Regions from separate parts of the Paenarthrobacter sp. NPDC089675 genome, predicted to be linked through region 4. Evidence: riboswitches for the same ligand, from Rfam matches in the RefSeq annotation. Region 4 holds a riboswitch; each other region holds the start of a gene.
The links. Region 4 has a riboswitch for S-adenosylmethionine ahead of ACIPY2_RS16040 (homoserine O-acetyltransferase). Riboswitches for the same ligand answer to the same signal wherever they lie in the genome.
Positions count from the first base shown of each region.

Region 1: it holds a riboswitch for S-adenosylmethionine, as region 4 does, so the genes downstream of both, ACIPY2_RS05320 (LLM class flavin-dependent oxidoreductase) here and ACIPY2_RS16040 (homoserine O-acetyltransferase) in region 4, are expected to answer to the same signal.
Region 2: it holds a riboswitch for S-adenosylmethionine, as region 4 does, so the genes downstream of both, ACIPY2_RS17820 (DUF1737 domain-containing protein) here and ACIPY2_RS16040 (homoserine O-acetyltransferase) in region 4, are expected to answer to the same signal.
Region 3: it holds a riboswitch for S-adenosylmethionine, as region 4 does, so the genes downstream of both, ACIPY2_RS01945 (aminotransferase class V-fold PLP-dependent enzyme) here and ACIPY2_RS16040 (homoserine O-acetyltransferase) in region 4, are expected to answer to the same signal.

Region 1 is NZ_JBIVHM010000002.1:256,163-263,399, reverse strand. Features, by position in the region: gene ACIPY2_RS05325 (LLM class flavin-dependent oxidoreductase) at 1-788, opposite strand, end outside; SAM riboswitch class IV at 1,012-1,121, shown strand; gene ACIPY2_RS05320 (LLM class flavin-dependent oxidoreductase) at 1,158-2,249, shown strand; gene ACIPY2_RS05315 (NtaA/DmoA family FMN-dependent monooxygenase) at 2,285-3,700, shown strand; gene ACIPY2_RS05310 (ABC transporter substrate-binding protein) at 3,697-5,334, shown strand; gene ACIPY2_RS05305 (ABC transporter permease) at 5,342-6,289, shown strand; gene ACIPY2_RS05300 (ABC transporter permease) at 6,300-7,237, shown strand, end outside.
Region 2 is NZ_JBIVHM010000009.1:82,899-90,135, reverse strand. Features, by position in the region: gene ACIPY2_RS17845 (UDP-N-acetylglucosamine 1-carboxyvinyltransferase) at 1-1,511, shown strand, start outside; gene ACIPY2_RS17840 (endonuclease domain-containing protein) at 1,616-2,446, opposite strand; gene ACIPY2_RS17835 (glutamate--cysteine ligase) at 2,641-3,840, shown strand; gene ACIPY2_RS17830 (O-succinylhomoserine sulfhydrylase) at 3,852-5,060, opposite strand; gene ACIPY2_RS17825 (rhodanese-like domain-containing protein) at 5,063-5,473, opposite strand; gene ACIPY2_RS17820 (DUF1737 domain-containing protein) at 5,470-5,736, opposite strand; SAM riboswitch class IV at 5,750-5,863, opposite strand; gene ACIPY2_RS17815 (NtaA/DmoA family FMN-dependent monooxygenase) at 6,039-7,237, shown strand, end outside.
Region 3 is NZ_JBIVHM010000001.1:408,815-416,051, reverse strand. Features, by position in the region: gene ACIPY2_RS01965 (DoxX family membrane protein) at 2-517, shown strand; gene aroA (3-phosphoshikimate 1-carboxyvinyltransferase) at 524-1,897, shown strand; gene ACIPY2_RS01955 (ribosome small subunit-dependent GTPase A) at 1,900-3,015, shown strand; gene hisN (histidinol-phosphatase) at 3,071-3,883, shown strand; SAM riboswitch class IV at 4,029-4,142, shown strand; gene ACIPY2_RS01945 (aminotransferase class V-fold PLP-dependent enzyme) at 4,174-5,568, shown strand; gene ACIPY2_RS01940 (class I SAM-dependent methyltransferase) at 5,672-6,463, shown strand; gene ACIPY2_RS01935 (metal-dependent transcriptional regulator) at 6,491-7,204, shown strand.
Region 4 is NZ_JBIVHM010000007.1:170,060-177,296, reverse strand. Features, by position in the region: gene ACIPY2_RS16050 (VOC family protein) at 1-267, opposite strand, end outside; gene ACIPY2_RS16045 (bifunctional o-acetylhomoserine/o-acetylserine sulfhydrylase) at 441-1,832, shown strand; SAM riboswitch class IV at 1,997-2,111, shown strand; gene ACIPY2_RS16040 (homoserine O-acetyltransferase) at 2,126-3,247, shown strand; gene ACIPY2_RS16035 (winged helix DNA-binding domain-containing protein) at 3,283-4,404, opposite strand; gene ACIPY2_RS16030 (SGNH/GDSL hydrolase family protein) at 4,415-5,296, opposite strand; gene ACIPY2_RS16025 (alpha/beta hydrolase) at 5,374-6,021, shown strand; gene ACIPY2_RS16020 (RNA-binding S4 domain-containing protein) at 6,018-6,248, opposite strand; gene ACIPY2_RS16015 (DMT family transporter) at 6,272-7,237, shown strand, end outside.

The DNA of each region.
Region 1 (7,237 bases), on a different contig from region 4:
TGCAGCGTTTCTGAGGGCTTGAAGTGGGCACGGTATTCGGCGATCGAGTCCAACACTGTCGCGGGAGCCACGTGATAGTTGGCTCCGAACGGCAGGCCCAGTTTGCCCGCAAGCCTGGCGCTGGGACCGGCCGTGGAGCCGTGGATCCAGAACTGCGGAGACTGGCCCAGGGCGGGAGTGGCCGTGACTTCCTCACCGTGCCTGGTCCGGTATTCGCCGGTGAAGAAGCCGATGATGTCCTGGACGTCGTTCTCGAAATTGTCCGTGTCGCCCGGGAACCGGCCCAGGAGTTCGCTCTGCAGGCGGAACTTCCGGGGAAGGACGGCGCCGAAGATCGGGCGGGCGGCGGGGACGACGAGTCCGTCCACAACGCGCTCCGCGGACTGGGCTTCCCCTGATGGCGCGGGTTGGCCCGGCGCCGGTTCGCTCGGCGACTTGGGCGGACCGGAACGGCCAAAACCCAGATCCAGGCGGTCCGGGAACACCGCAGCCAGCGTTCCTATGCTCTCCGCGATCTGCAACGGGCGGTAGTTGCCCAACAGCGTGGCCGCGGTGCCTACCCGGATCGTCTTTGTCGCCGATGCCACGAGTCCGGCCAGCACATGCGGGGCGGAACCTGCAACGCCTTCGTTGAGGTGGTGTTCGGCCAGCCAGTAACGGGAGTAGCCGGCGGCTTCGGCGGCGACGGCCAAGGCAACAGTGCTGCGCAGCGCGTCGCCGGAGCTCTGGTTGGCTGACACCGGGCTGAGGTCAAGGACTGACAGGGGAATCACGGAAGGCTTCGGCATGTGACGACACTACGGAGCGGAAGGGACGCACCAAAGCCCGTTCGTCACCCGGCTCAACTGGACTCAACGCAGCTCAACCCGGCGCAATGGAAGGTCACAAGAGCCTGCCTATCCAGCGGAAAATGACGAACTTGGCAGCCGCTTGACGCGCTGTTTCCTGCGTTGACTCCCCGCGTCAGGGCCGTTTGTACATTCCTTGGAGCTGCTCCTAGATTCAGTTCCAGGTCAAGAGTCAGCGCGCCAAGGACCGGCTCGCGCTGCGGCAACCCTCAGGCATTAAGTGGCGGGGTGCTCCGGAAACAGACCTGGCCGCGCTCGCGGCAAGTGAATGTCAATCCGGCCGCGCCGCGGCCCGTGAAAGAGAGAAACATGCCTTCCAAACCTGAATTCCGTTCGCGTGTTGTTGCCTTGGAGCTCGACGGCGATGGAGCCCACCCGGCCGCCTGGCGAAAGGCCCTTCATGATCCGCAGGCACTGTTGGGGGGCCGTCGGATCCGTGAGACCGTCCAGGCAGCCGATATCGCGGGGTTCCATGTAGCAACCTTCAAGGACAGCCGGGTGGTGGACAGAGGGACCACCGGAATCCCGAGCCGCATCGACGCCATCCAGAGGGCAGCCTTCGCGGCGCCGATCACCCGCTCGCTTGGGCTGGTCCCCGAAGCAGGCACGCTTTTCACCGAGCCGTTCCATGTCGCCACCCAGCTCGCCAGCCTGGATTATTCCTCCCAGGGACGCGCCGGCTGGCTGGTAAACGCGGACAACCTGGTGGAGGAAGCCCGTTCCGTGGGCCGCTCGACCCTGCCCGCGCATGAAGTGACAAGCGAAGCAGCAGATGTGGTCCAGGCCAACCGCAGGCTCTGGGACTCGTGGGAGGACGACGCCGTCATCCGTGACGTTGCCACGGGCCGCTACCTGGACCGCGACAAACTGCACTACGCCGACTTCGAAAGCGCACGCTTCTCGGTGAAGGGACCGTCCATCATCCCGCGTCCACTTCAGGGCCAGTTGGTGGTGTTCGCCCCCACGGAACTGATTCCCGCCGTCGAAGCCGACGTCGCCTTGGTCTCTGCGGACACTGCCGATGAGCTCGCGCAGGCAGCCCAGGCGGCAGCGGCATCAGGTGCGCAGCGGACGTTGGTTGAGCTCGACGTCGTCCTGGACGCCCGCGGGCAGAGCGCCGCCGAGCGGCTCGCGGAGCTGGATGCCCATGAGCGATGGGTGGGCGGAGCCCGCTATGTGGGAGATGCCCAGGGGCTGGTGGAACTCCTCACCGCCCTCTTCGCAGCCACCGACGGCGTTCGCCTCAAGCCCGCCGTCCTGGATATCGACCTTCCGGAGCTGGCGTACAAGGTGCTGCCCGGACTCCACAAAACCGGACTGGTGACGCCGCCAACGCCGGGGACCACGCTCCGCGAAACCTTCGGGCTTCCCCGCCCGGCCAACCGCTACACAGCGGCCTGAAAACGCCCCCTGACAGAGCCAAAGAGAGCATATCCATGACCAAACAACACCGCATCGCAGGCAACGGGCAGATCCAGTTCGGAGTCTTCTTCCAGGGCGTCAACCACACCACCGTCTGGAAGGACGAAGCCAGCGGCTCGCAGACGGACTTTGAATCCTTCCGCCGCGTCGCCCAGACGGCAGAGCGTGGCCTTTTCACCGCGTTCTTCCTTGGCGAAGGCCTCCGTCTCCGCGAACACCTGGGCAAGATCCACGACCTCGACGTCGCCGGCCGCCCGGACGCGCAGACTGCGTTGGCCTCTCTCGCAGCCATCACCACCAATATCGGGCTGGTGGCTACCCAGAACACCACCTACAACGACCCCGCGGACCTCGCCCATCGCCTTGCAAGCCTGGACCTGTTGTCCGGCGGCCGGGCTGCGTGGAACATCGTCACCACGGACAACGCCTGGACCGGCGCCAACTTCAGGCGCGGCGGGTTCCTCAAGCACGAGGACCGCTATGTCCGGGCCGAAGCGTTTGTCCAGGCGGCCAAGGCAATTTGGGATTCGTGGGCTGACGGCGCAATCGCCGGGTCCCGGAATGACCCACGCTGGCTCCGCGAGGACAGCATCACCCCGGTACAGCGCAAGGACCAGAGCTTCGACGTCGAGATCACCGGCCGGCTTCCGCGTTCCAGCCAGCACCACCCGGTGTTGTTCCAGGCCGGTGATTCCCCGGACGGCCGTGACTTCGCGGTCCGGAACGCCGACGTCATCTTCTCGGCACACCCGGAGTTGGAGGACGCGAAGAAGTTCCGCGAAGACATCGTTGCCAGGACCCTCAAAGCGGGACGCCCGGCCGATGACGTGAAGATCTTCCCCGGCCAGGAGTTCATCCTTGGCGCCACTGCTGCCGAAGCCGAGGAAAAGCACCAGTGGGTCCGCTCGCAGCAGGTCGGTCCGGAAACCGCGATCGCGTACCTTGAGCAGTTCTGGGGCCGCACCCTCACCGACTACGATCCCGATGGGCCGCTCCCGGACGTCGACCCCGTGGTGGATGTCACCAATCCCACGCGCGGCAACGCCTTCCACGGCAAGAGCGCCAAGGAACTCGCGGCCCAATGGCGTGCGGAAGCCGAAGAGAAGGGCCTGTCGATCCGGCAGTTCGTTGCTGCCCGCTCCCGCCTCAACGGCCGCGGCCTGGTGGGCTCCTATGACGACGTCGCGGACAAGCTCGCCGAATACGCCCACGCAGGAGCCGTGGATGGCTTCAACATCACCCCGTGGATTGTTCCCTCCGGCCTGGACGACATCGTGAACGAGCTTGTCCCCAGGCTCCAGGACCGCGGTGTGTACCGCACGGAATACGAAGGCAGCAACCTCCGCGAAAACCTCGGGCTCCGCGGGCCCCTCACCCGTCGCGGATCACTCACCAGCACCCAACCCGCAGAAAGCGAAAACGTCGCATGAGACTCCCCAAACCTTCCGCAGCCCGCAGCGGTAAGAAGCCCGCCGCCGTCGTCAGCGTCCTGGGAGCCATTGCGCTCCTGGCCTCCGCGTGCGGTGGAGGGGCCGACGCCGGTGCGCAGCAAAGCGCCGCGGCCTCGCCGGTGGCGGGCGGGAACCTGAATTTCGCGGTCTCCGTGGACCGTGGCTGCATCGACCCGCAGCAGGTAGGCAACAACGACGCGATCGCGATAGCCCGCCAGACCGTGGCCTCCCTGACCTCGCAGGACCCTAAGACCGGCGAAATCGTCCCGTGGCTGGCCGAGAAGTTCGAAAACAACGCTGACGCCACCAGCTTCACGTTCACCCTGCGCACCGGTGCTACCTACGCGGACGGCTCGGCCATCGACGCGGCGTCGGTCAAAACCAACTTCGAAGCCATCAAGGCACTCGGCGCCAAGGCAACCCTCGGCTCCACCTACCTCAGCGACGTCAGCGCCATCACCGTGAAAGACCCGCAAACCGTGGTGGTGGACTTCTCCAAGCCGAACGCGCAGTTCCTCCAGGCAACATCCACATTCACGCTGGGCCTGTTGTCCCCGGCGTCGGCCAAGCTCTCCGAAGCAGACCGTTGCGCCGGAAAGTTCGCGGGTTCGGGTCCCTTCAACGTCAAGAGCTACACCGTGGACAAGGAAGCCGTCCTGGAACGGCGCGCAGGCTACAACTGGCCGTCCGCCACCAACAGCAACAAGGGTGAGGCCTACCTGGACTCGGTCACGTTCAAGATCATCCCCGAGGCGGGGAACCGGACGGGCAGCCTGCAGTCCGGCCAGATCGATGCCACGGCGGCCATCTCCGCGGCGGACATCCAGCTGTTCAACGGCAACGGATTCTGGAACGAAACCCGCGCCAACCCGGGCGTCGTCTACAACCTGTATTCCAACGAGTCCAACCCCAAGCTGAAGGAAACCGCAGTACGCCAGGCCATCTCCAAAGCCATCAACCGGGAGGAGATCACCAAGACCCTCCTGACCGAGGCGGACCAGCCGGCCAAGGGCATCCTGTCCCACACCACGCCGTACTTCAAGGACTACGGCTCGCTGCTGGCGCACGATCCGGACGGTGCCAAGAAGCTTCTTGACGACGCCGGATGGAAGCCGGGTGCCGACGGCATCCGGGAAAAGAACGGCGAGAAGCTGTCCTTCAAGGTCACGTACTGGCAGTCGCCCAAGGAAGTCCTGGAGCTCGTCCAGCAGCAGCTCAAAGCCATCGGCGTGGACCTGCAGCTGAAGTTCACAACGATTGCCGATGTCACGGCGGCCCAGGCGGACAAGACTTATGACTTCTCCTACGGCAACCTGACCCGAAGCGATCCGGACGTGCTGCGCACTGTCTTTGCCTCGAACACGGCACGCGGCGGCAGCAACCTCCGCGAGAAACTTCCCGTCGATGACACCCTGGGCGAGCAGGCCGCGGCCTTGGACAAGGATGCGCGCCAGAAGCTGGTGGACCAGGCCCAGGAAGCCCTGATCAAGGACGCGCACTCCATCCCGCTGTACGAACTGTCCACCACGATTTCGGCCAGCGATAAGGTGCATGATCTCAAGTTCGAAGCTTCCAGCCGCCTGGACTTCTACGACGCCTGGCTGAGCAAGTAGGCATCCCATGATCCGCTACATCGGCCGACGGTTGCTGCAGGGAGCGTTCGTTCTCTGGGCCGCCTACACCGTGTCCTTCCTGATCCTGTACTTGCTGCCCGGCGACGCCGTGAGCATCATGGCCAGCGGCGACGAACAAAACGCCGTTGACCCCGCGCTCGTGGCCAAGCTGCGCAGCGAGTACGGGCTGGACAGGCCCATCCACGAGCAATACTTCATAGCGCTGGTGAAGGCCCTGCAGCTGGACTTCGGTGTCTCCATCAAAAACGGAGTGCCCGCCACGGCCACCGTGGCCGAGGTCCTGCCGGAAACCATCAAACTGGCCATCGCGGGATTCGCCCTGGCCGTGGTCCTGGGCAGCGGCTTGGCAGTGGTTGCGGCATTCAGCCGCAACCGCTGGATCCGCACGGTGTTCTCCTCGTTGCCGCCGCTGGGAATCGCGGTGCCAACGTTCTGGATCGGCCTGCTGCTGCTTCAGTTTTTCTCCTTCCGCTTCCGCTTGTTCCCTGCGATAGGGAACGACGGCGGCGAAAGCCTCGTGTTGCCGGCGTTGACTCTCGCCATACCCACCTCGGCCGTGATCGCCCAGCTGCTTACACGCAGCCTGCACCAGACTCTCGGTGAACCGTACATCGAACAGATCCGGGCCAAGGGAGCCAGTGAGGCCCTGATCAACTTTGGCCATGCATTGCGGAACGCCGCCATTCCGACCCTGACCATGTTGGGCATCCTGGTGGGGAACCTGCTGGCCGGAGCCGTGGTGAGCGAAACCGTGTTCTCCCGCGCAGGGATCGGCAGGCTGACTGTCACGGCAGTGAACAGCCGGGATATTCCCGTGGTGCAGACATTGGTGGTTCTGGCCGCAGCGATTTTTGTGATCACCAGCCTGATCGTCGACTTGATCTACCCACTCGTGGATCCGCGCATCAACACCGCGCGCGGAGTCAAGGCCTAGGAGGGCCAGCATGTCGCAGCAACTTGATAGCAGGGTGGACACTGTCCCGGATTCCCGATCCGTCGGTGTGCTTCCGCAACCGGTCGCCCTCCCGGAGGACAGCGCGGAAGGCGGCAGTCCGGCGTCGGGCCTGTTCCCAAGAGGTCGAAAGGCTGTGGCTTGGAGGGCCCTGGCTTGGAAGGCCTTGGCCCGCAAGGCCGCCGCCCGGCCGGGGCTGGTGCTGTCCGTGCTGGTCCTGGCCACCGTGATCCTGTGGGCCTTGATCCCGACGGCCTTCACGTGGTGGCCACCGGACGCTGGTGTTCCCTCGTCACGGCTCAAACCGCCGTCCACCGAGCACTGGTTCGGGACTGACAGCCTGGGCCGGGACCTGTTCTCCCGCGTGGTGCATGGCTCGGCGACATCCCTCGCTGCAACCGCCGTGGCCGTAGCCGTGGGGCTTGTTGCCGGCTCGGCCTTGGGCTTGCTGGCCGGGTCGCTCCGCGGCTGGGTGGACGACGCCATCATGCGCGTCATGGACGTCCTCCTGGCCATTCCTAGCCTGCTGCTTTCGCTGGCCCTGATTACGGTGCTGGGCTTTGGAACCATCAACATCGCGGTCGCCGTGGGCGTGGCGAGTGTGGCCAACTTTGCCCGGATCATGCGCTCGGAGGCCCTCCGCGTCAGTACCGCCGTGTACGTCGAAGCTGCCCGTTCGGCGGGGGTGCGCTGGCACAGCATCCTGCTCCGGCACATTCTCCCCAATGCGGCCGGGCCGGTCCTGGCGCTGTCCGCTTTGGAATTCGGCATGGCTGTACTGTCCATATCGTCCCTCAGCTTCCTCGGCTTCGGCGCTCCGCCGCCCGCGGCTGAATGGGGCTCGCTCGTGGCCGGAGGCCGCGACTACCTGGTGGCGGCCTGGTGGCTGGTGACCTTGCCCGGCGTGGTGATTGCCGGCGTCGTGCTTTC
Region 2 (7,237 bases), on a different contig from region 4:
CCGCCGAACACGTAGGCCTCCTGCTCCGCAACGCCCGCAACGAAAAGGGCTGGACGCAGGGTCAGCTGGCGTCTGAGCTGGGAACCAGCCAGAGCGCCGTCGCACGCATGGAACAGGGAAAGCAAAACCTGAGCCTCCGCATGATCGAACGGCTGGAGGCGATCTTTGGGCGATCAATCGTCAAAGTCGGCCGGCCCCAAATGACCCACCTCCGCGTAGAGGGCGGCCGTACCCTCTCCGGTGAAGTCGATGTCAACAGCAGCAAGAACGCCGGAGTCGCGCTTCTCTGTGCCAGCTTGATCAACCGCGGCACCACCACCCTCCGTCGGCTGGCGCGGATCGAGGAAGTCAACCGGATCGTGGAGGTACTGACCTCCATTGGCGTGGAATGCACTTGGCTCAACGGCAACGATCTCCGTATCCGCCGTCCGCAGGAGCTGGACCTGGGCACCATGGACGTGGACGCTGCACGCCGCACCCGCAGCGTCATCATGCTCCTTGGCCCCCTCCTGGACGAGACCAGCGAATACCAACTGCCCTACGCCGGCGGGTGCGATCTCGGAACCCGCACCGTGGAACCGCACATGCAGGCGCTGCGCGAGTTCGGCTTGACCGTTGAAGCGAAGTCCGGTTTCTATTCCGTGGCTGCTCCGCCGGCCGACGGACACGACCGTTCTTTCGTCCTCACCGAGCGCGGCGATACCGTCACGGAAAACGCCATCATGGCCGCTGCCCACCGTGAGGGCACCACGGTGATCCGCAACGCCAGCCCCAATTACATGGTCCAGGACCTCTGCTTCTACCTGCAGGGCCTCGGCGTGGGAATCGAAGGCGTGGGTACCACTACGCTGAGGATTACGGGGCGATCCAGCATCGACGTGGACATCGAGTACTTCCCGTCCGAGGACCCCATCGAGGCCATGTCCCTCATCACGGCAGGCATCGTGACGAACTCCGAGGTCACCATCCGGCGGGTACCCATCGAGTTCATGGAGATCGAGCTCGCGACCCTCCAGCAGATGGGCCAGAAGCTTGAGATTTCAGGCGAATACATGGCACGCAACGGCCGGACCCGCTTGGTGGACGTGACCACCAAGCCCTCGGAGCTCAAGGCGCCCCAGGACAAGATCCACCCCATGCCGTTCCCGGGCCTGAACATCGACAACCTGCCGTTCTTCGCCGTGATCGCCGCCAACGCCGAGGGCCAGACCATGATCCACGACTGGGTCTACGAGAACAGGGCAATCTACTTGACGGAGCTCAACAAGCTCGGTGCCCAAGTGCAGCTCCTTGACCCGCACCGCATCTATGTCAACGGACCCACCAAGTGGCGCGCCGCTGAGATCGGCTGCCCACCGGCGCTTCGTCCTGCGGCCTGCCTGCTCCTGGCGATGCTCGCGGCCCGGGGGACGTCCGAGCTCCGCAACATTTACGTGATTGAGCGCGGCTATGAGGATCTGGCCGAGCGGCTCAACACCATCGGCGCGAAGGTTGAGTACTTCCAGGACTGAGCACTGGGAGATTTTGTCGGATCATTCTGCGCTGGCCCCTTGCTTGGCCCGCCAGTCGTGGGTTCGCCGGGGCCTCCGGCCGAATGATCCGGCAAAATTTCTGCCTAGCACCGTCTGGCGCTCCTGATCCGAGCCAGCATTCCCCGGATTTCCGCCACCACATGGTCAGGCGTGTTCCAGATCTGCTCCGGGGCGTAGCTCAGGACGTGGTAGCCAAGCGCTTGGGCAGCGTTGAGCCGGGCCATGTCCTTCCGCCAGGCTTGCCGGGAACTGTGGAACTGGTAGCCATTCACTTCCACAATCAGGCGTTCGTCGATCAGGACATCGACGCGGCCTACGCCTTCTATGCGGACTTGGCGCCTGAAGGTCAGACCCTCGGATTCGAAAAGGAGCCGTGCACTGATCTCCGGAAGTGATTCGGAGAGCCCGTCCGCCATGTCCAATAGTTTCCGCGCAGTGCCGAAGTATTTGGCCCCCAGTTCGCTGCGCAACGCTTCCCGCGGCACACCGAACATTGACATCGCTGACTGGGCAACGGCGATGGCGTCCTCCGTGGAGAGGCAGGTCAGAGCGTGCAGGACCGTGTCTTCCACCGAAGCCAAAGGCACTTGGGACTCGGTGCCGAACCGCAACCCGCTGTGCCGTACGAATCCACGGCCCCTGCTGTGCTTGGTCGCCAAGTGAAGTTTGGTCGGTTTGTTCCTCAGCCATAGCCCGTAGCGGGTTGCTGCGCTTGCGCACGTGAGGTGGCTGTTGTTGCAAAGTGCTGCCAGGAAGTCGGGGTCCGCGGCGGGGATGGCCCAAAGACCGTGCTTCGGTTGATAGGCGCCGGCGTCAGCGAGTTTGCGAAGGTCGTTTGGGCGGAAACCACGAGCGCGGAGCAGCCCCACCTTGGCCACCCCGCCCACCGACGTGAGGAACTCCAGCGCATCCATGCCTACAGTCAGCCCGATTCCTTGGCAACCCGGGCCCTGCAGGGAACCGTATGTGTATAACGGGTCTGAATCTTGCCGGATCATTCTGCGTTGGCCTCTTGCTGGGCCCGCCAATCGTGGGTTCGTCTGGGCTCGGGTCCGAATGATCCGGCAAATTTCCGCCGCGGCCAGGACTGAGCGGGGCAGAATGGAGCATGCGCACATTTGGGGTAGAGGAAGAGCTGCTCATCGTCGATCCTGTGACGGGCCAGCCCCTGGCCCTCGCGGATGCGTTGCTCAACGGTTCTGATCGCGGGACGGGTGCGGCCGGCAACACCGGCTTGAGCCACGAACTCAAACTCGAGCAGATCGAAACCCAGACGCGACCCTCCCACGGTTACGCCGAGCTGCTTCACCAGATCCGGCGGGGCCGCGCAATGGCCGACGACGCCGCCCGCAAACACGGCGCCCGGATTGCCGCGCTGGCGACGTCGCCCTTGGCTTCTCCCACACACACCACCCCGGATCCGCGCTACGCCGAGATGCTGGAGCGCTTCGGGCTCACCGCCCACGAGCAGCTGACCTGCGGCTTCCACGTGCACACTTCGGTGGAATCGCCGGAGGAGGGCGTGGTGGTGCTGGACCACATCCGGGACAAGCTCGCAGTCCTGACTGCCATCAGCGCCAACTCCCCTTACTGGCGCGGGCAGCCCACAGGATTCGACAGCTACCGCACCCAGGCCTGGAACCGTTGGCCCACGTCCGGCCCGTCTGCGGTGTTCGGTTCGCTGACGTCCTATCGGCGCATGGTGAGCCGGCTCCTGGACACAGGGGTGCTCCTGGATGAGGGCATGATCTATTTCGATGCCCGGATTTCCCGCGCGCACCCCACGGTGGAAGTGCGCGTTGCCGATGTTTGCCTGCGCTCTGAGGACGCCGCATTGATTGCGGTTTTGGTTCGGGCGTTGGTGGAAACGGCCACGCGGGAAATGTTCGACGGCGTGGAACCCTCCTCAGTGCCCACGGCGCTGCTTCGCATGGCGAGTTTCCAGGCCAGCAACATGGGCCTGCGGGGGGATCTCCTGGACTTCGGCGACTTCCGTCCGCAGCCTGCCGCCACCGTGGTGTGGGCGCTGGTGGATTACCTGAGCCCGGTATTGGACGAGCAGGATGAGCTTGGACTCGTCAAGACCGGCGTCGCGGACATCCTTGAGCGGGGCAACGGGGCATCCGAGCAACGCGAGGCGGCCAGTCGCTTCAACGTCACCACCGGGGGTGCTGAAGGAAGCCCGCCCGCGCCTGAGGCGTTGGCGGCCGTGGTGGGACATGCCGTGCAGGTGACCACACGGGGAGCCTCAAACGACGCTGTGAAGGACCCCGACCCGGTACTGTCCAGGGTCCGGCGCGGCGCCTGAGGCTGCCGGGATCAAACCTGCTTGAGGGCCTTTTCCAGGTCCAGGATGAGGTCGTCCACGTCCTCCAGGCCCACGGACAAGCGGACAACGCCATCCGAGAGCCCGATCGCCGCACGTCCCTCCGGGCCCATGGCCCTGTGGGTGGTGGTGGCCGGGTGGGTGATGAGGGACTTTGAGTCGCCCAGGTTGTTGGAGATGTCGATGACCCTCAGGCCGTCGAGCAGTGCGAACGCTGCTTCCTTGGCGCTGCGGCCGCCGGAGGGAGAGAGCTCGAACGTCAACACGGTGCCGCCGGCCTTCATTTGCTTGGTGGCCAGCTCGTACTGCGGGTGCGATTTCAACAAGGGGTACTTGACCCAGCTGATGGCGGGCTGCTGCTCGAGCCATTCGGCGATCTTCAGCGCCGACGCCGAGCTGTGGTTCACGCGCAGCCCGATGGTCTCCAGGCCCTTGGTGAGGACCCAGGCGTTGAAGGATGAGAGCGAAGGGCCGGTGTGCCGCATGAGCTGCTTGACCGGGCCGTCGATGTATTCCTTGGTGCCCAGGATCGCCCCGCCCATGACGCGTCCCTGGCCGTCAATGTGCTTGGTACCTGAATAGACAATGACGTCGGCGCCGAGGTCGCCGCAGCGCTGAAGCAGCGGGGTGGCGAAGACATTGTCGACGACGACGGTCGCCCCGGCGGCGTGCGCGAGTTCGCTGACGGCCGCGATGTCCACGATTTCCTGCATCGGGTTGGACGGCGACTCAAAGAACACTGCAGTGGTCGGTTGGGAGAGCGCCTCGCGCCACTGATCAAGGTCCGGCCCGTCCACGAAGACGGTCTCCACGCCCCAGCGCGGCAGGATCTCGTTGAGGATCACAAAGCAGGAGCCGAACAGGGAACGCGCCGCAACCACGCGGTCGCCGGCAGCCAGCAGGGCACCCAAGGCGGTGAAGACCGCAGACATGCCCGACGCCGTCGCAAAGCATGCCTCGGTTCCTTCGAGCAGGCGGAGCCGCTCCTGGAAGGTGGCGACGGACGGGTTGCCGTAGCGGGAGTAGACGAAGCGCTCGTCTTCGCCGGTAAACGCACGCTCTGCTGCTGCGGCGGATTCGTAGACGAAGCCGGAGTTCAGGAACACAGGCTCGGCTGTTTCCTGGAAGTTGGTACGGTCAAGGCCACCGCGAACGGCCTGGGTATCAGGGCTCCAGCCGGCGGCGTCAGGATTGAAAGTCACTTTTAGTCGTTCCCCAAGTTGGTAGGCAGGCCGCGGTTCTTCCATCCGTTGACGGTTCGTTCGCCGTAACGGTCGGGTTCACCCTCGAAGCCTTCAAGTACGTTGTAGGCCGTGAAGCCGGCCTGGGTTGCGGCCGTGGCGGCGGCAACGGAGCGCTGGCCGGAGCGGCAGATGAACACAAGCTCTACGCCGTCACCTTCGGGAGCCTGCTGCTGGAGGTCTTCGATGAACCGGGAGTTCGGGATGCCGCCTGCGAGGTTCCACTGGATAAACAGGGGATCGTTCTCGGTGGCTTTGGTGTCCGGGATTCCGATGTGGGCCCATTCGCCCTCGGTCCGGACGTCCACCAGGATGGCGCCTTGTTCAAGTTTGGCCCACGCGTCCTGCGGGGTCAGGTCACCGGCGTAGCTCATGCGTGCCCCTCGAATGCTTCCTCGTCCTCGTAGTTCTCGAGCTTGTCAACGGCGCTCGCCACGGCGGCATCCGCATCGGCAACAGCGGCCGGCAGGATGACGGCCTGGGCAACGATGACGGTGGTGCCATTGAAGGTGGCGGCCGGGCTGCCGTGGAGGACGTACCCCTCGGCCAGGGCGTTGCTGATTCGTTCGCAGAATTCGCGGGTGTCCGGGCCTGTGATCAGGCGGTAGGACAGCTTTTCTTCAGTGGGTTCAGGCATTCGTGGTGCTCCTCAGTCACGCTTGCAGTTCGATGTGTCGAATACGCCGAGTAGTCACCTGAGGCACCCCGCCGCGGGAGAGGGTTGCCGACCAGCAAGTCAGGGCTTAACGCTGGTGCTCATTACTCAAGAAAAAAGTAACATCCACAGCCGTGGCGCCGCATTTGGTGACATTGCCGCCGTCGTCATGTTGCGTAACCGGTGCCTCCGGGAACCCCTTGGAACGGGGCCCAAATGTGACGCCGCGGGAGCATAATTGACGCAGTACGACCCCCTGTAACTTCGCATGAAATCAGGTCGCGGTGAACGGACAAGGCAGTTCTACACTCAAGCCCATGCTTCATTTTGGTTGGTTCGTGGGCCACGGATTCGGTGTCCAGGGCTGGGGAACTCCCGGATACGGACTCGGCTACGACTGGAAGAAACCCGCGCTGTACCAGGAGGCTGTCAGGGCATTCGAGCGATCCGGGCTGGACCTGTTCATCATCGAGGATTCCCTGACCGTCCCCGATACCTACGGTGGTACGGCCGAGGTTTCCCTGGCCCATGCCTCCTTTGCGCCCAAGCACGATCCCCTCGCGTTGGTCCCGTACCTGCTTTCTGCCACGGAACACCTGGGCATCGTCCCGACCGTCAGCGCCTCTTTCTACCCGCCCTTCACGGCGGCCCGCCTCCTTGCTACGCTGCAGCACTTCTCCGAGGGGCAGCTCGGCTGGAACGTCGTCACCTCGGGCAGCGACCTCGCCGCGCAGAACTACGGGCTGGACCAGCAGATCGAGCACGACCTCCGGTATGAGAAAGCGGAGGAGTTCGTCGACGTCGTCAGGCGCCTTTGGCGGAGCTGGGAACCCGGCGCTGTTCTTGAGGATGTGGAGGGCGGCAGGTTTGCCGACCACACCAAGGTTCATCCCATCAACCATGAGGGCGATTTCTTCAAGGTCCGCGGGCCTCTGAACACGGCTCCCTTGCCCGAGGAGCCGGTCCTGGTGCAGGCAGGTGCCTCGCCCAGGGGGAAGGCGTTTGCGGGTGGGCATGCCGACGTCGCGATTGCCCTGGCCCGCGGTGCGGACGGGATGAAGGCGTACCGCGATTCCATCCGCGCCGAGGCAGCGAAAGCCGGCAGGAACCCCGACGACGTCAAGGTGCTTTTCGTTCTCAAGCCCACCGTTGTGGGCTCTCCGACGGAAGCGGAGGAACTGCGCGCCCAGCGCCGTGAGCTCACCCAGCGCGACATCGACAGCCAGCTCAACTCGATCTCATACCTGTCCGTGATCGACTTCAAGCAATTCGACCTGGACGCCCCGCTCCCGGAACTGAGCACCAACAGCAACCAGGGCACTTTGGAGCACTTCGCCAAGGCAGCCCCTCCTGGTTCCACGCTGCGGCAGATCCTGCAGGCCCGCAGCGGCGGAGCCGGGGACTCGATCATCGGCACGGCAGGCGAAATCGCGGATTACCTCGAAGAGACCGGAGCGGCTGTGGGCGGGGACGGCTTCCTCTT
Region 3 (7,237 bases), on a different contig from region 4:
CATGTCTGTAATCCGTTTTCTCGCGCGGCCGATGCTCGCATCCAGCTTCGTCATCACAGGGCTGGATAAACTGAAGAACGCGGATGACACTGCACAGCAATTGTCGCCGGTGCTCCGCCGGGCCTCCGAGTCGCTTCCCTTCAAGACCGACGAGAAAGTCCTGGCCCGCGTCATCGGGGGCGCCCAGTTGGGAGCCGGCGCCCTGCTGGGGCTCGGTAAGCTTTCGCGCCTCGCGGCGACCGTGTTGGCCTTGACTTCTGCCTTGAACACCTATGTGGAGTGGCGCTCGGCTGATATCAGCACCAAGGAAGGCCGGAGCGCCCGCCGGGCACAACTGCTCAAGAACATTTCCCTCACTGGAGGCGTCCTGCTTGCCTCCGTGGACACTGCCGGCCGGCCGAGCCTCGCCTGGCGCGCAGAGCACCTGGCCGCTGACGCCAGGAAGGTCACAGGCAAGCAGTTCAAAAAAGCAGACAAAGCAGTTCGCAAGGCCGTAGACAACGCAGTTGGAGCATAAGGAAGCATGACTGGTACCACCGCAGCAAACACCGGCACGGACAACGCCGCCACACTCCCCCTCTGGCCGGCCCCCTTCGCGAAGGAACCGGTGGACGCCACGGTGACCGTACCGGGTTCCAAGTCGCTGACCAACCGTTTCCTGGTGCTGGCGGCGTTGGCAGACGGCCCGTCAAGACTCCGCGCTCCCCTGCACTCCAGGGATTCCGTCCTCATGGTGCAGGCCCTGCGGCAATTGGGGGCAACGGTCAGCGAGGTGGACGGCGACGGCGACTACGGACCGGACTTGGAGATCATTCCGATGGATCCAGCCGCCCCTGAACACAGCACGGCCATCGACTGCGGACTCGCAGGGACCGTGATGCGTTTCGTTCCGCCACTTGCCGCCCTTCGCCAAGGGACGACGGTTTTCGACGGCGATCCGCATGCGCGTAAACGGCCCATGGGCACCATCATCGAGGCTTTGGTCGCCCTAGGCGTGCCGGTGGGCAGCGAAGGCGGCAGGACGCCGTCGTCCCTGCCATTTGCCGTTCAGGGCACCGGCGAGGTCCGCGGCGGCCATCTGGTGATCGACGCGAGCGCGTCTTCGCAGTTTGTCTCAGCTTTGCTGTTGGTCGGTGCCCGCTTCACCGAGGGACTGCACCTGGAACACGTGGGCAAACCGGTCCCCAGCCTTGACCACATCAACATGACTGTCGCAGTCCTGCGCAGCGTCGGGGTAGTCGTTGACGACTCCGTGCCCAACCACTGGCGCGTGGCTCCGGGTCCCATCCGTGCCTTCGACCAGCGCATCGAGCAGGACTTGTCGAATGCCGGCCCCTTCCTCGCAGCGGCACTGGCCACCGGCGGAACAGTACGCGTCCCCAACTGGCCGGTGGAGACCACACAGGTAGGAGACCTCTGGCGGAGCATCCTCGCTGACATGGGCGCCACAGTATCTTTGGAGAACGGGACCCTCACCGTCACCGGAGGCCCGGAAATCAAGGGCGCCGATTTCGACGAAACCAGCGAACTTGCTCCCACCGTTGCAGCCCTCTGCGCTTTGGCCTCGGGCCCATCCCGGCTGACGGGCATCGCCCACCTGCGCGGCCATGAGACCGACCGCCTGGCCGCCCTCGTAGCTGAAATCAACCGGCTCGGCGGCGACGCTGAAGAAACTGCGGACGGCCTCATCATTCGCCCCGCCAAGCTGCACGGCGGCGTGGTCCACAGCTACGCAGACCATCGCATGGCCACTGCCGGCGCAATCCTCGGACTCGCGGTCGAAGGCGTGGAGGTGGAGGACATCGCCACCACGTCCAAAACCATGCCGGAATTCCCGGAGATGTGGAACGCGATGCTGGGACAGCGCGCGGCAGCTCCGGCCGGGAGCAGCCTCTGACCATGGGACGCGACGCACGCTCCTGGGACGAATCGGATGTACGGATCCGTCCCAACAAGAAAGGCTCCAGGCCAAGGACGAAGGACCGCCCCAGCCACGATGACGCCGTCATAGGCAGGATCATCACCGTGGACCGCGGCCGCTACACCGCGATCGTGGGCGAGGACTCCGACAATGAGAGAATTGTCATCGCCGCCCGCGCAAGGGAGCTCCGCAGGACTCCGGTCGTACCCGGCGACTTCGTAGCCTTGGTGGGCGACGTCTCCGGCGGACCCGACACCTTGGCACGCCTGGTGCGGGTGGAGGAGCGCCGGACGCTCCTGCGCAGGAGCGCGGATGACACCGACCCGATTGAGCGCGTGGTCGTGGCCAATGCGGACCAACTTGTGGTGGTGGTTGCTGCCGCAAACCCCGAGCCCCGCACCGGCTTCATCGACCGCGCCTTGGTGGCGGCCTACGACGCCGGAATCGAGCCCCTCCTGCTCGTAACCAAGGCGGACGTCAGGGATCCGGCCGAGCTCCTGTCCAATTACCTCAGCCTCGACTTCCCGATCATCATCAGCCGAACAGCAGACGCAGAGGCTTCCGGGATTGACGCGCGTTCCGACGACGGCCTGTCCGCCCGACTGGATAGTGATGCGGTCTCGCGTCTGAGGTCCCACCTCGACGGGAAAGTCACCGTGATGCTGGGGCATTCCGGGGTTGGCAAGTCCACCATGGTCAACGCGCTTACCGGCGCTGAACGCGCCACCGGCGGTGTCAACGCGGTCACCGGCCGCGGACGGCACACCTCCTCGTCCGCACTGGCACTGAAGTTGGCCGATGCACCCGCCGGCAGTTGGATCATCGATACGCCCGGCATCCGCTCATTCGGGCTCGCGCACGTGGATCCGGACCGGATCCTGCACTCCTTCCCGGACCTTGAACCTGGCACGGCAGCCTGCGACCGCGGGTGCAAACATGATGCCAATGCCATCAACTGCGGCTTGGATGCCTGGGTCATTGAGGGACACGCGGGTCCTTCCGGCGTGGCCAGGCTTGCCTCGCTGAGGCGTTTGCTGGGGGCCGATCCACGCCTCGAAGCAAAGGAAACCAAGGAACTTGGCACCGTGAACTGAAGGCCGGGCGGCAACACGTCCCGGCCGTGCGAACGTTTCACGATAGTTTGGTGGCATGACCCAATCCGTTTCCAGCTACAACGATGACCTGAGGCTGGCCCACGTCCTTGCAGACTCTGTGGACGCACAGACGATGGACCGCTTCAAGGCCCTGGACCTGCAGATCGAAACCAAACCGGACCTGACCCCCGTCACGGATGCCGACAAAGCCGCAGAGGAAGCCATCCGCGGCCAGTTATCGCGTTCGCGCCCCCGCGACGCCGTACTCGGCGAAGAGTTCGGCAGCAGCGGGCACGGTTCCCGCCGCTGGATCATCGACCCCATCGACGGCACCAAGAACTTTGTCAGGGGCGTGCCGGTGTGGGCCACGCTCATCGCGCTCGTTGACGAAGGCGAACCAGTGGTGGGCGTCGTCAGCGCCCCGGCCCTGGGCAAGCGCTGGTGGGCCGCGAAGGGGATGGGCGCCTACACCGGGCGTTCGCTCGCCTCCGCCACCCGGCTGAAAGTATCCAACGTCTCGCAGCTGGCAGATGCCTCCCTGTCCTTTTCAAGCCTGTCCGGCTGGAAGGAACGCGGAAACCTCGATGAATTCCTGGGGCTCACAGAGGATATTTGGCGGACCAGGGCCTATGGCGATTTCTGGTCGTATTGCCTGGTTGCGGAAGGGGCGGTGGACATCGCCTGCGAACCCGAATTGAACCTGTACGACATGGCTGCGCTCGTGCCGATCGTCACCGAGGCGGGTGGCCGGTTCACCTCGCTGGAAGGAGAAGACGGCCCGTTCGGCGGAAACGCCCTGGCGACCAACTCGATCCTGCACTCGGAAGTCCTTAAGAGACTCAATCCGGGCATTGACGATCTTCTCTGAATAATCGGCGGCGGGCGCCCTTCTTGTGGGGTGTCCGCCGCACTTTATTCGCCAAAAGCGCCATTTGCGCCCCTCGCGTAACAATCCGCTTAATAAACTGGACGGCTTTGTGCCGGGCGTGCGGGGTGCCTTAATCTCTTTTACAGGTCACGAGTGCCAGCGCTAAACCCCGGTTTGCTGGCCGGCAACCCTCCATTCGCGGTGGGGTGCCCCGGGTGACGACCAGGCCGGTCCGGAACGGATACGGCAAGCGCGGATCCCCTCGAGGGGTCCCTCCTGAGTGAGGTCACATGAGCACAGTTACGTTCGATTCCACCACCCTGCCTTCCATCGCGGAGGAAGGCCCCGCGGTCCGGCCCCTCGCAGCCGTAACCGGCGCGGAACTCCAGGCTCCGCTGATCCAGGGCGGCCACGTCCGCTACGCCAACCTCGATTACGGCGCCTCCGCGCCGGCGCTGACCATCGTCTCGGCGTACCTGAACGAGGTCCTGCCCTACTACGCGAGCGTTCACCGCGGCGCGGGTTTTGCCTCGCAGATCAGCACCTCCGTTTATGAGAACTCCCGGAACATCGTCCGCGACTTCGTCGGCGGCCGCCCGGATGATTCAGTGATCTTCACCCGCAACACCACTGACTCGCTGAACCTGCTGGCAGGCTGCCTGCCGCACCTCAATGGCGAGCCCACCGGCGAGGTCCTCTACTTGGACATCGAACACCACGCCAACCTGCTGCCATGGCAGGGTGTTCCCCACCGCAGCGTTGTCGCGGCACCCACCTTGGCCACCACCATCGCAAACCTCCGTAACGAGCTGGCCCAGGGCGGCGTCTCCCTGTTGGCGGTGACAGGTGCTTCCAACGTCACCGGTGAAATCCTGCCCATTGCCGAGCTGGCGTCCCTGGCCCACGAATTCGGAGCGCGGATTGTTGTAGATGCAGCCCAGCTCGCACCGCACCGCCGCATCAACATCGCCGAAGCCGACGTCGACTACATCGTCTTCTCCGGCCACAAGCTGTATGCGCCCTTCGGTGCAGGCGTTGTGGTTGGCCGTCCCGACTGGCTCGACGCCGGTACGCCGCACCTCGCCGGTGGCGGCGCAGTCCGTGAGGCCCGGCTCGATTCCGTCAGCTGGGCCACCGGTCCGGCCCGGCACGAGGGCGGCTCCCCCAACGTGTTGGGAGCAGCAACACTGGCCCGCGCAACCCAGGTCCTTGCCGGGCTCGACCAGCAGGCGTGGCACCAGCATGAAAGCGCCATCCGCACCTACCTCGTGGAAGGCCTGGAGGCCATCGAGGGTGTCACAGTGCACCGGATCTTCAGCGACTCGACGGACACGATCGGCGTGGTCAACTTTTCGGTCGAAGGATTCGACGCCGGACTCGTGGCTGCCTATCTCGCGGCGGAACACGGCGTGGGCCTCCGGGATGGCCGCTTCTGCGCGCACCCCCTCCTCAAGAGGCTCGGGCTTCCTTCGGGTTCGCTGCGCGCCAGCTTCGGGGTTGGCTCCCGCTTGGAAGACGCAACCAGGCTGCTCAAAGGCATCCGGGAGCTCAAGAGCACAGGCCTCGGTTGGGACTACGTGGTGGACGAGGGCCGCTGGGTTCCGGCCAACGACCACCGCAGCTATCCGGAGTGGGCGCCCAACACGCCCGGTACCGCCGGCGCTGCCCCCTGCACGGTGGACTAGGCAAGCGTCCAAGCCGACCTCCGGTGAGCCTTCCCCGCACTTCCTTGCGGTAAATTCGTAGGGTCAATCCCCTGGATTTACCCTGAAGGAGCTGTGCTTGTCCATGCATTCCCGTGGCGCGTCAAAAGCAAGCCACCGCCCCGGGGGGCCCAAATTGCACGCACATCGGCGGCGGGAACTTGGGCAGAGTTTCCAGGACGGCGGCGAGCATTACGACCGCGTGCGCCCGGGATACCCGGCAGACTCGGTGGACTGGCTCCTGCCTGCGCGAGCCGAAGCTGCTGCCGACCTCGGAGCCGGCACGGGAAAATTCACCAGACTCCTGATCGACCGCGGACTGCACGTAGCCGCCGTGGACCCCTCGGCCGACATGCTCGCACAATTACGCAAGGCCTGCCCCGAGGTGGAGCTGGCCTTGGAAGGTACCGCTGAGGTGACCGGGCTGGCAGAGTCGGCTTACGACGTCGTCAGCGTCGCCCAGGCCTGGCACTGGTGCGATCCCCTCAAAGCGAGCACGGAAATCGCCCGTATCCTTCGCCCGCAAGGCGTCCTCGGCTTGATCTGGAACCAACTCGACACTTCAATACCGTGGGTCCACCGCCTTTCACGCATCATGCATGCCGGCGATGTCCACAAACCGGGTTTCCGGCCTTCCATCGGTCCGGAATTCACCAGTCTGGAGTCTCACGTGACCGAATGGGAAGACCCCCTGACGCCCCGGGACATCATGGAACTCACCAAGTCACGCAGCTACTACCTCCGCGCAAGCGAGGCCACCCGCGCCAAAGTGCTGGCGAACCTCGAGTGGTACATCTACGAACACCTCGGCCATGCCCCCGGCCAGGAGCTCGGCCTGCCATACGTGACGCAGACGTGGCGGGCCCGCAAAGCCTGAATCCGCCTGCCACTGTAGGCTTGAGCTGTGAAGACCGGTACGCCCTCCTCCTCCATTGAGGACTACGTCAAGGTCATCTACTCCTTCACGGAGTGGCAGGACAAGCCCATTACGTCCTCCCAGCTTGCGCAGCGCCTCGGGGTCGCCAACTCGTCGGTGTCCGAGATGGTGCGCAAACTCAAGGACCAGGGCTTGGTGGACCACCAACCCTACAGCGCCATCCGCCTGACACCCGACGGCATGCGCCTGGCACTGGCCATGGTCCGCAGGCATCGCCTGATCGAGACGTATCTTGTTGAAGAACTGGGATACCGCTGGGATGAAGTCCACGACGAGGCCGAGATGCTTGAACACGCTGTTTCGGACACCTTCATTGAGCGGATGTCCGCCAAGCTCGGACACCCCCTCCGGGACCCGCACGGTGATCCGATTCCCTCTTCCGATGGTTCCGTCGAGTTGCCGCACGCCTACCGGATGATCGAACTGGACCAAGGGCACTCAGGACGGATCACACGCATCAGCGACGAGAACCCGGACCTGTTGCGCTACCTCGCCGCCGAAGAAATCACGCTGGACGCGCGCGTGGAAGTAGTGGGCCGGAGGCCATTTGGCGGTGCACTGGTGGTCCGGATAGGAAGCGGTCCACAGCGCCGCGAGTTCGATCTCGCCGATGAGATTACGTCAGCCCTTTGGGTGCAAAGCACAGAAGCGCACGAAGGCTGCGTTCTCTCGGGCCAGTGACCCGGCCGCCATTCGAGCGGTCAGGCGCGCGCC
Region 4 (7,237 bases):
GACGCACCAGCCCATCCATCCACCGCCGGCCGCCGAGCGTGCCCGGACTGCCTGGCCGAAGGGTGCCTTGTCCGAGGCAGGGTGGTCCAGGACCTCCACTACTTCAAGGTATTTGTTGTCCGCCAGGGGAATGATCATGTTCCGGGTGCCGAAGCGCGGGTGCACTCCACCCCGGACCGCGTCCACTCCCAGTGCTGCGGAAATTCGTTCGGTAGTGGCCAAGAGGCCATCTTTTTCACAAGCGTAAGAGACGTGATCCATGCGCATGGCTTCATCTTGGCACTTTGTGATTCGGGTCTCAGCTAAGTCAAGCCTAACCGAGGTGGGATGTTACCCAGGGGTCGCCGTCGAGGTCACGGGGGGACCAGCGGATGTCGCCGAAAGTCCCAAAAATACCGTCTTCGTCATAAAGCTGTGCAATACGCAGGCCGCTTCCTAGACTGGCCGCAGTTCGAAGCACTCACAATCCACCGAACCATGCGCGCTGCGCTGACGCAGCCGAGAAGGAGAATGCCATGTCCCAGGGATGGTCTTTCGAAACCCGACAGATCCACGCCGGCCAGGAGCCGGACGCCGCTACCGGAGCGCGGTCGCTGCCGATCTACCAGACCACGTCGTTCGTTTTCCCGAGTGCCGAGAGCGCAGCGAACCGCTTTGCCCTGGCCGAGCTTGCCCCCATCTACACCCGGATCGGCAACCCCACGCAGGACGCCGTCGAGCAGCGCATCGCGAGCCTCGAAGGAGGCCTTGGAGCATTGCTGCTCAGCTCCGGCCAGGCCGCTGAAACCTTCGCCATCCTCAACATCGCCGAAGCCGGCGACCACGTGGTGGCCAGCCCCAGCCTGTACGGCGGAACCTACAACCTCCTGGCCCACACGCTGAAGAAGTTCGGCATCTCCGTGACGTTCGTGGAGGATCCGGACAACCTTGAGCAGTGGCGGAACGCCGTCCAGCCGAACACCAAACTTTTCTTCGGCGAAGTTGTTTCCAACCCGCGCCAGGACGTTCTGGACATCGAGGGCATCGCCAACGTGGCGCATCAGGCCGGCGTGCCCCTGATCGTGGACAACACGCTCTCCACTCCATACCTGATCCGGCCCATTGAATGGGGCGCGGACATCGTGGTCCACTCGGCCACGAAGTACTTGGGTGGGCACGGTGCGGCGATTGCCGGTGTGATCGTGGATTCGGGAAACTTCGATTTCAGCCTGGACCCGGAGCGTTTCCCGAACTTCAATACCCCGGACCCCAGCTACAACGGGCTTGTCTACGCCCGGGATCTCGGCAAGGACGGCGCGCTTGGTGCCAACCTCTCCTACATCCTCAAGGCGCGCGTGCAGCTGTTGCGGGACCTCGGTTCGGCAGTCTCGCCGTTCAACGCCTTCCTCATCGCCCAGGGCCTGGAGACCCTGAGCCTGCGCGTCGAACGCCACGTTGCCAACGCCACCAAAGTGGCGGAATGGCTGGAAGCCCATGACGACGTCGAATCCGTCGCCTACGCCGGGCTGCCCTCCAGCCCCTGGTACGACCGCGGACGGAAGTATGGTCCCCGCGGCACCGGCGCCGTGGTTGCCTTCAACATCAAGGGTGGCGTCGAGGCGGGCAAGCGTTTCGTGGACGCCTTGGAGCTGCACTCGCACGTGGCCAACATCGGCGATGTCCGTTCGCTGGTCATCCACCCGGCGTCCACGACGCACAGCCAATTGAGCGTTGAGCAGCAGGCAGTGGCGGGAGTTACTCCCGGCCTGGTGCGGCTGGCCGTGGGAATCGAGCACATCGACGACATCATCGCCGACCTCGAGGCCGGCTTCCGCGCAGCCAAGGGCGCCTGACAGGTCCCCTTGCCGAGCCCTTGCGGGCGCCGCCCGGCCCTGACGATTATTCGCCGGGCGGCACCCGCGGGTGCTTCTTTCTGAACGAAGCAGCCCAAAACCGTCACACTGCTGTCACATTCTTCGCCAGAACAGCTGTGTTCTTCCTAAACTCTTAGTCATTAGGTCATGAGTGCCAGTGACAGCCCCGGCTTGCTGGCCGGCAACCCTCCTCCGCGGTGGGGTGCCCCGGGTGAGGACCTGGCCTGCCGCATGAAAGGCGGCGGGCAAGCGCGAGGTTAGGTGTCAAAGGAATGACCATTACTGCTACTGCCCTTCCCACATCGGAAGAAAAAGACGGAACCGTCAAGTACGCCCACATAGGCCCGCTCCAACTCGAAGCGGGCGGGTTCCTTCCCGACGTCGTGCTGGCCTACGAGACCTGGGGGCGGCTGAATGCAGACGCCTCGAACGCTGTCCTGGTTGAACACGCTTTGACGGGCAGCACCCATGTGGCCCGCGGTGCAACCGAGGAAGAGGGCTGGTGGGAGCAACTGGTGGGCCCGGGCGCCACCATCGATACCGATCGATTCTTTGTCATCTCCATCAACATCGTGGGTGGCTGCTACGGCAGCACCGGGCCATCGTCGCCGGCGCCGGATGGCCGGCCTTGGGGCTCGAGGTTCCCGCTGGTTACTTTGCGTGACACCACGGAGGCAGAATCACGCCTCGCCGATGCCCTCGGTATCCAGGCCTGGCACGCCGTCCTGGGCGGTTCCATGGGCGGCGCCCGTGCCCTTGAGTGGGCCGTGACGTTCCCCGAGCGGGTCAAGCACTGTGCCGTGGTTTCGGTAGGTGCGTACAGCACGGCGGAGCAGATCGCTTTCGCGCAGTCCCAGACCCTGGCCATCAGGCAGGATCCGAACTTCAACGGCGGCGACTATTACCACGGTGCCGCACCCGAGGCAGGACTGGCCCTGGCCCGGCGGATCGCCCACATCACGTACCGTTCGGCGCTGGAACTGGATTTCCGCTTTGGCAGGGAAGCGCAGCATCAGGAGACTCCGCTTGCCGCCGCGGTGCTGGGGGAACGAGGCCGTTACCAAGTGGAGAGCTACCTCGACCACCAAGGCACCAAATTGGTGCGGCGCTTCGACGCCAACAGCTACATCGCCATCACCGAGGCACTCATGAGCCACGATGTCACACGTGGTCGCGGCACCTTGGAGGAGGCCCTTGGCCGGGCAACCGCGGAGTTCTTCATTGCCGCAGTGGACTCGGACCGTTTGTATTTCCCTGCCCAATCCCGCGAACTGGCCGCAGCGCTGCCGGGAGAGGTGCCCGTGCATGTGATCGAGGCACCCATTGGCCACGACGGTTTCCTGACGGAAATCGGGCAGTTGTCTGCCCGCCTTCGTGAGGCCTTCTTCGCCTGAGCGGGGCCTCGGCCCGAGCTGACACTCACTGTGCCTCAGGCCAGCCTTGCCTCCACGCCCAGGAACCTGCCGTAGCGTCGGACCTCCGCGTTGAGGGCTGAGCGGACCGGGGGAGTGGTTGGCTCATTCATCCGCACGTCGAGTTCGCAGGCGCCCCCGGAAAACGTGTGGCGCCATGAGCCGGCCAGCCTGCCATCGAGCAGCACCACGTGCATGGGGCCGCCGTTCTCCGGAATGTACGGAGCCACGCCGCCAAGGTAATGCCTGGACTGCGAATAGCCCATGACGTACTCGTCATAGCACTGGATGAGGTCCACGCGCGGAGCCGAGGGATCCCGGAGATCCACGGTGCCGGCCGCGTCCGCTTCCAGAAAATACTCCAAGCCATCGATCGTCGCGGAGTGCAGCGCGCCAGGGGAGAGGTCATGGGCAACGGCCAGTCCGCGTTTCACATCCTTCATGGTCAGTCCCGACCATGCTGCGCAGTCCTTCACGGTGGCCGGTCCGCGGCTGCCGAAGTAGCGCAAGGCCAGCCGGCCCAATGCGTGGTCGCGTTCGGCTTCATCAAGGGTCGGGGGACCGGGCGCCGGCACACGCTCTTCGAAAAGGGCGTAGGTCTGTTTGAGGGCGCCTGCGGCTGAACGAACCGGCGTTCCGCTGACCAGGATCCGGCTGATTTCCGCGTGCATCAGGTGGTAGACAAGCCCAAGGCCTTTGGCCGGGAATCCAGCCTGCTCGAGGACTACCGCCAGTTCCTCGCGGGTCTTGTGGGCTCCACCGGCAACGGCCCCGGCAAGGACGGCGCCGCTGCGTGCAGCGGAGTCCTCGTCCACTCCGGTCTGCCGGTACATACCTTTGTTTCCCTGGTGCAGTCGCTGGGCGGACAGCGCCATCAACCAGCCAAGGTCTTCCCTGTGCACAAAGTGCCAGGTGGGCCGGAGGATATGCGTCCGCAAGATGGTTCCGTCGGCTACCAGCTGTTCCACGTCGGCGGCTTTTGTGTCCGGAGCCCGCTGGGCCAACGACCAGCGGGCATACGGAAACTCCTGGGCCTGGACTGCCAGCAGGTTCCTGGCCGCGTCGGCGGCAGACCCGGCGAAGGGCGCCCGGAGTTGTTGACGGGCGAGCCTGACCTTTACTACTTCGCCGGGCTGCAAGGCGCTCACGCTAGCCGCGGGGCAGGCCGGTGACGTTCGGGCCGAAGACGGGTCCCGGCGTCGGGCGTTTGGGTGTGATGCCGTCGCCGGAGGATTGGTGCCGCAACCGCCGGATCACCCACGGGACAAAGTATTCGCGTGCCCAAACAAAGTCCGAGGAACGCGCTTCGCGCCAGGTGCGCGGAGGCAAGGGTTTGGGGACCAGCGGCTCCAAGGTATGCGGTACGTTCAGCGCTTCCAGGACCATCATGGCGATGGTGTGGTGGCCCAGGGGCGAGAAGTGGAGCCGGTCCTCGTCCCACATCTGCGGATCGGCGAGCTGCCGGAGCGACCACATGTCGGCGACGATTGCGTCGTGCCGGGCAGCAACCGTCCGCAGGTTTTCGTTGTAGATGGCCACCTTTCCACGGATCCGGCCCAGGACGGAAGATGCGGTGTCCGGCCCGTTGAACAGGACCACCGTTGCACCACCCGAGCTGAGCTCCTGCACGGCCGCGTCCAGTTTTTCCGCCAAAACGTCGGGGTCTCCGCCGGGACGGATGAGGTCGTTGCCGCCGGCGGAGATGGACACGAGATCCGGCTGGAGCTCCAGGCACGGGCCCACTTGTTCGTCCACGATCTGCTGCAGCAGGCGCCCCCTGATGGCGAGGTTGGCGTACGCGAAGTCGTCGTGGCCGCGTCCAAGCTCTTCGGCCACGCGGTCGGCCCAGCCGCGGTAACCTCCCGGGTTCTGCGGTTCGGGATCGCCGATACCTTCGGTGAAGGAGTCACCCAGGGCTACGTAGCGGCTCCAGGGGTGCGTTTGGAGTGGGCCGGGCACTTGACTGCCGTGGCTGGAAACTTTGCTGCCGGGGCCGGGGACGGGCTCGCCCGGCGTCACCAATGAACTCATTCTTCCTATCCTGCCTCGCGACACCGAACCTACGCGACCGTAGGTTGTTACCCGCGGGTAACTGCAAGAATAGACCCATGACTGAAGCCGTTGCATTCCCCGCGCCCGTTGTCCTGTGGTCCCATGAAGAAGCTGAACGGGCGGGCAAGCCGCTCCTGGTCCTGCTGCACGGATACGGCTCCAACGAGGACGATCTCTTCAGCCTCGCCGGCCTGCTGCCCGCGGATTTCGTGGTGGCTTCCCTGCGTGCGCCGATGCCCATGGGTCCCGGCTTCACGTGGTTCCCGCTGACCGCCTCCATCGACTACTCGCTTGATGCCGTCAAACTTGCCGCAGAGTATGCGTTGGAGTGGCTCGATACGGTGAAGGCAAACCATTCCTCGGTGACCCTGCTGGGCTTCTCCATGGGCATGGCCATGGCTACCACCATGCTGCGCTACCGGCCCGCCGACTTCGCCGCCGTCGTCGGGCTTTCAGGTTTTGTGGTCGACGCCGGCGCTGACGCCGCCTTCCGTGACGCCGAACTGGATGGCTCGGTCCCGCTGTTCTGGGGCCGCGACCAGCAGGATCCCGTGATCACGCCGGACAAGATCGAATACACCATGGGCTGGGTCCGCAAGCACGTTGACCTGACCAAGGTGCTCTACACGGGCATGTGGCACGGGATCAACCAGCAGGAGATCGGCCATGTGGGCGAATTCCTTACCCACAAGGTACTGGGCTAGCCGTTGCCGGCAATCCGGACGGTCTGACCGTTGACCGTGACGGTATCGCCCGGGTGGAGCTGGCGGCCGCGTCGTTCCTCAATGTCATCGTTGACCTTGACCAGCCCGTTCTTGATGAGGTCCGTTGCCTCGACCCCGTCCTCCACCAGGTTGGCCAGCTTCAGCAATTGGCCGAGGCGGATCATGTCGTCGCGGATTGGGATCTCTTCGATTTCGGGGTTGCTCATACAGCAATGATGCCTGAAGTAGTGTGGTGACAGTGCCGCAACCTTCCCGTCGTTCCAACCTTCCGCTTGCCCTTGGGCTGCCCCTGGCCATCCTCACGGGACTCGTGCTCCCGGTTCAAGGACGCATCAATGGGGCACTCGCGGCCAAAGTGAACGACGGCATCACCGCTTCCGTGGTGAGTTTTACCACGGGGCTGGTGGTGATCGCCGCAATATCCCTCGCAACACCAAGGGGGCGGGCAGGCCTGCAGCGCATAGTTCCTGCAGTCCGCAACCGCAGCTTCCCGCCCTTCTATGTCATGGCCGGTGCCGTGGGAGCGTTCTTCGTCTTTGCCCAGTCCTACACCGTGGCGCTTTTGGGCGTGGCGTTGTTCACCGTCGCGACCGTCACCGGACAGACCCTCAGCGGCCTCCTCGTGGACCGTTTGGGGATAGCCCCCGGCGGGAAGCGTTCCGTTACGGGCATGCGGGTGCTGGGGAGCGTCCTCACCGTTGCTGCCGTCGCCTGGGCCGTCTCGCCGCGCTTTAGTGGCGTGTCCGACGTCGGAACCCTGGTTTTGCCGGTGGTCCTGCCTCTCTTGGCGGGTTTCCTGATGAGCTTCCAACAAGCCATGAACGGAACCGCCACCGTCCACTACGGCACGCCCATTGCGGCGACGCTGGTCAACTTCCTGGCCGGTTCGGTGGTGCTCTGGCTCGCCTGGCTGCTGAAAGCGGCGGTGGCGGGGGTTGGAAATCCGTTGCCCGGGGAGCTTTGGTACTACCTCGGTGGACCGCTGGGCTGCGTGGCGATCGGGCTGGCGGCCCTGCTGGTCCGCAGTCTCGGGGTTCTGGTCACGGGCCTTGGCATGATCGCCGGCCAGCTGATCGGTTCCCTGGCGCTCGACGTCGTGATCCCCGCTCCCGGGACGGTGGTCGCCTTGCCCACGGTGCTGGGTACGTTGCTGACGCTCGCGGCAATCGTCCTGGCCACACTTCCATGGCCGAAA